Regions from separate parts of the Cellvibrio sp. KY-YJ-3 genome, predicted to be linked through region 2. Evidence: predicted binding sites of a transcription regulator. Region 2 holds the regulator's gene; the other holds the start of a gene.

Region 1 (2,410 bases), 1.4 Mb from region 2:
AACCCATCTTCTTGCATAGGTTTTAATTGCGCGAGCTCATTTGCAAAATAATGGGCAGCTTCTATATCAAACACCTCCTGTAATTCGGCGAAGTCCAATTTGCAGTGACAAATGAGGCGATTAATCACAAAGCGGCGCAGCAGGTCTTCATCGTTCAGGGTAAAACCTTTATTGATGGGCAATAAACCCATGTCCATTTTTTGCTGATAAGCATTTAATTCCTTGGCGTTTTGCACGTATACATTGTCGATCATGCTGATGGAGGAAACACCCACGGCCAATAAATCGCAATCACCGTGGGTGGAGTAGCCCTGGAAATTGCGTTGCAGTTTTCCAGCGTCTTGCGCGCGCGCCAATTCGTCATCGGGTTTCGCGAAATGATCCATACCTATGTAGCGATAGCCTGCTGCTTCCAACGTTTGAATCGCGAACTGCAGCATTTCCAGTTTGGCGCTGGCGGAGGGTAAATCCTGCTCGTTAATTAATTGCTGGCTTTTAAACAGATGCGGCATGTGCGCGTAGTTAAATAGCGATAAGCGGTCCGGATTCAGGTCGATCACCTTATTTAAGGTATCGCGCAAACTGTTAATGGTTTGTAGCGGCAAACCGTAAATTAAATCCATGCTGATGGATTTATATTGCTGTGCGCGCAATGCCTGGGTGAGTTCACTCACTTGTCCCACGGTGTTGTAGCGATTAACGGCATTTTGTACGCGCTCATCAAAATCCTGCACGCCCATACTGACACGATTGAAACCCAGCTCACGCAAATGCCCCATGGTTTTTGTGCTCACCCGACCAGGGTGAATTTCCACCGAAAATTCTCCGCTATCGTCATCGGCCAAAGTAAATAACCGGCGTGTAGCGTGCATCAATAGCGACATTTCATCATCGCTAATAAAGGTTGGCGTGCCGCCGCCCCAATGCAATTGTTTAACGGTTTTATCCGTGTCAAATAAATCCGCATAGAGCGCCAACTCTTGAATCATGCGCTGTAAATAGGGCAGGGCGCGGCTTTTATTGTTAGTCACAATTTTGTTGCAGCCGCAGTAGTAACAGAGGCTATCGCAGAAGGGGATGTGAAAATACAGCGAGAGCGGGCGGCCAGCTTTATTGCTACGGCCGATGGCATTGCGCAGCGACGTTTCGCTGAAGGCTTCTTGGAATTGCGGTGCAGTAGGGTAGGAGGTGTAACGCGGCCCGGCCAGATCGTAACGCTGCAGCAGTTGTTTATCCCAATCCAGCGGTTGAACAAAGAGTGACATTGGCAATTTTCCCGATGAGTTTTGCCCATGGTAAAAACTTGTGCTGTGCAGTGACTTGATATGGATCAAGCCTATAATGCGGGCTATCTGAATAATTGCGCCGATTTTTACTGGCGTGCGCGCCATTTCTTTTTATTGACGATTTACCCATGACCAATTCTCTCGATACTGTTTACGCTACCGACCTCGATTTGCTCTACGACGAGATCGCCGATGCCTTGGCCGGGTCGGGTTATATAGTGTTGCAAAACCCGCTGCCGGACGATTTATGTAATGGCTTATTGCTGAATTTGCAGCAGCAAGACACGGCGTTAAACCCCGCCGGTGTAGGGCGGCAGGGTGATTACCAGCGCAATAACACCATTCGTGGCGACGCAATCCAATGGTTGGAGCCAGGTGTTCCCGCTGTCACTGAATTTTTATGCTGGATGGATAAACTGCGTGAAGCCATGAACCAGCGTTTGTTTCTCGGTTTGTTTGATTACGAAAGCCACTATGCGGTTTATGAGCCGGGTGCGTTTTACCAAAAGCACCGCGATGCATTTCGCGGTAAACCCGGACGCAAGTTGTCCAGCGTGCTGTATTTGAATCCTGAGTGGGATAAAACCCAGGGCGGTGAATTGGTGCTCTATGATGAGGCGGGTGAGAATGAATTGCTGCGCCTTGCACCAGAATATGGCAGGCTGGTGTTGTTCTTGAGTGAAGATTTTCCGCATGAAGTGCTGCCGGCCACCGCCCGGCGCCAGAGTATTGCGGGTTGGTTTCGGATTAAACCCCTGTGATGCCCGCTTGACCCAAATTGCGTATGCGTTGGCAGCTTTATTGCAACGGTTGGATGTAGCCTGCTGAAATTCTCCGGGGACGGGAGAAACGGACATCAGGGAGGAGACTTCGGCGGGCGCTATAACAATGCTAAAAGCGCATACTCTAGAGAGCGAGGCCGCGATGTTAAAGGAAGTCACTATGAGTGAAATGAAAATAGATTGGCAGAATTATCACTCTGGCCATTTCTATGATGAACTGATTCGCGCGCCCGGCCAAGCCCGTCCGGAAACCCGTCACCTCGCCCAGTATCTCGCCTCGCTCAGTGGTGCAGAATTACAAGAGCGAAAGTTGTCGGCCGAACTCGCTATTAAAACCATGGG
Region 2 (2,410 bases):
AAATGCAAATGTTTAAGGGCTAAATACACGGTCGTTTCCTTTTTTGTTTATGTGAAAATTATTGAAATTGTTGGTAATAAACTCAGGTGTCCGGGGTGAGCGCTTTACCTACCAGTGCGAGCATGCTGTCACTCAGTGGTAATTTCAGTGCGGCGTCATGGCCCTTGGGTGACATTTTGTTCCAGGTCTTGCGGATAATATCAATCAGTTTTACTTCATCGTGTTTGCTGGCAAAGTCTTCTAAATAAAATTCAATAAACACCAGGCAAATCACATCTTCCAGTGTTTGTACTTCTTCATCGCGCTTTAAACTGCGTTTAAGCAGCAAGTCTTTTACGCGAGAGATGATTGTTTCGTCGTAACCCTGTGCGGCCATAATTTCACCGGCGATATCGCCGTGCATTTGCGCTAAATCCAGACGCCACTTTTTATAGCCGCTGCGATCCATTGGGTAGTCAGAGCGCGGAATCTTCCAGCGACAAATATGCTGGCTGCGTGTCGCGAGCTGTAACGCCTCGGATGCATCAGGGCAAAAACGTGACAGCTGTGCACTCATGCGTTGGGCATAAATCCATTCTTTGGCAACGGTTTTGCCTTCTACTATTTCGCTATTCGGGTCTTGCAGGTTGGCGGCATCAAATGCGGCGAGGGTGTCTTGCAAACGCTGGTTGCTGATCATTGTAGGTGCTCGTGGTTTATTGCAGGTGCTTGCAGTGGTTAGCAGTGGCCATCGCCATTGGCGATATTGCGCAGCAACTCCATGTTAGTGATGAGGACTTCTTTTTTATCCACAGAAATCACCTCCTGTTTTTGCAAGCGAGTAAAAATACGGCTGACTGTTTCAATGGTCAGGCCCAAATAATTGCCAATATCGGTGCGCGACATAGGTAAGCGGAAGGCATTGGCCGATAGCTGGCGGCGGCTATTGCGGCTGGAAATACTCAGCAGCAGGGCGGCAATGCGCTCTTCGGCGCTGCTTTTGCTCAGCAGGGTAATAATTTGCTGATCCTGGGTAATTTCGCGGCTCATCAATTGAAAAAAGTGACGTTGCAGATTAGGGATTTGCAAGCTCAATTCTTCCATGCGATTAAACGGAATTTCGCACACCGATGCGGTTTCCAATGCGATTACTGAATTGGTGTAGCGATTGTCGGCAATACCATCCATGCCAACTACCTCGCCGGGCAAATAAAACCCGGTGACTTGTTCTTCACCGTTATCACTCAGGGTCAGTGCTTTTACTGCACCCGAACGAATGGCATACACCGAGTGAAAGTGGTCATTAGCGCGATAGAGGTAATCGCCTTTTTGTAGCGGTTTACCGCGTTGGATAATGCCGTTCAGGCGGTCGATATCTTCAATGTGCAGGCTGATAGGCAAGCAAATAGTATTTAAACGGCAATTGCCGCAGCTGACGCGCTTATCGTGAGGGCAGCTTGAATCCTGGGTTTTTACAATGTTCTGATTAGCTGTCATGGGTCCACCACCTCGAATATAAGACTATGGCAGGAAAACTCCGCGCCAACAGTATGATGAGTGATTGTTGCAGCTTTAACGGGGGCGGTAAATAGTTGATTTAGCTCAAATGTCTGGAGAAATTTAATCCGACGGGAGAGGTCGCGGAGTAGTGCTGCCTTATAACTAAAAAGCCATAATCTTTGTCAAATCACCCTCTTTACTTGCAGCGGGCCGGATAATATATTGGCCCGGCTGGCCAGTTAGCAGCATTATTTATGGTAAGTCACATCGTTGTACTAGCAGTGAATCTCTTAGCACCTCGTTTTGTTTTTCATAAGTAAGATCTGAATCCGCCAGCGCAATCCCACTTGGGGTATTCATTTTTATTTAAAGAAACATCGAGGTTTATTATGGCTAGAAGCACTGGTACCGTTAAATGGTTCAACGAGTCTAAAGGTTTTGGTTTTATCGCTAGCGAGGCCGGCCAGGACGTATTTGTTCACTACAGCGCAATCAGCGGTTCAGGTTTCAAAACCCTGGCTGAAGGCCAGCGTGTAGAGTTCGACGTAAAACCCGGTCAAAAAGGCCCACAAGCCGAGAACGTAATTGGTTTGTAATTCGCCGTGCTTGCGCATTTGAGCAAGCAGTAATAGGAAGCCGCCCGGTTTAATCCCGGGCGGCTTTTTTTTGATGGGATTTTTGTTTGTGATGGGAATAGTAATGTGGTGAATGCGAGTTAACTCGCCACCATAACGCGGTTGCGTCCCGCTTCTTTCGCGCGGTACAGCGCCTGATCCGCCCGCGCGAGCCATGCGCTGAAGGAGGTGTCCTGCGCAGAAAAAATAGCCACGCCCAAACTAATCGTTGCGCGCAGTTCTTTGGTCTCGTGATAAGCCGCAGTTGTCGCAATGCGATTACGCATCCGCTCGGCAAATTGCAGTGCACCTTCTGC

The links. Region 2 encodes FNR, which switches genes on or off when oxygen is low (the NO sensors DNR and NnrR bind a similar motif). Its sites were predicted from a motif close to TTGATNNNNATCAA; they were not measured.
Region 1: the regulator FNR is predicted to act here: its motif matches at 1,321-1,334, upstream of hemN (oxygen-independent coproporphyrinogen III oxidase).

Annotation. Positions count from the first base shown of each region.
Region 1 is NZ_CP031727.1:2,150,918-2,153,327, forward strand. It holds gene hemN (oxygen-independent coproporphyrinogen III oxidase) at 1-1,265, opposite strand, end outside; gene D0B88_RS09130 (2OG-Fe(II) oxygenase) at 1,415-2,047, shown strand; gene D0B88_RS09135 (circularly permuted type 2 ATP-grasp protein) at 2,238-2,410, shown strand, end outside.
Region 2 is NZ_CP031727.1:3,565,347-3,567,756, reverse strand. It holds gene D0B88_RS15075 (SirB2 family protein) at 1-29, opposite strand, end outside; gene D0B88_RS15070 (DUF4202 domain-containing protein) at 83-679, opposite strand; gene fnr (fumarate/nitrate reduction transcriptional regulator Fnr) at 718-1,476, opposite strand; gene D0B88_RS15060 (cold-shock protein) at 1,869-2,075, shown strand; gene D0B88_RS15055 (GGDEF domain-containing protein) at 2,195-2,410, opposite strand, start outside.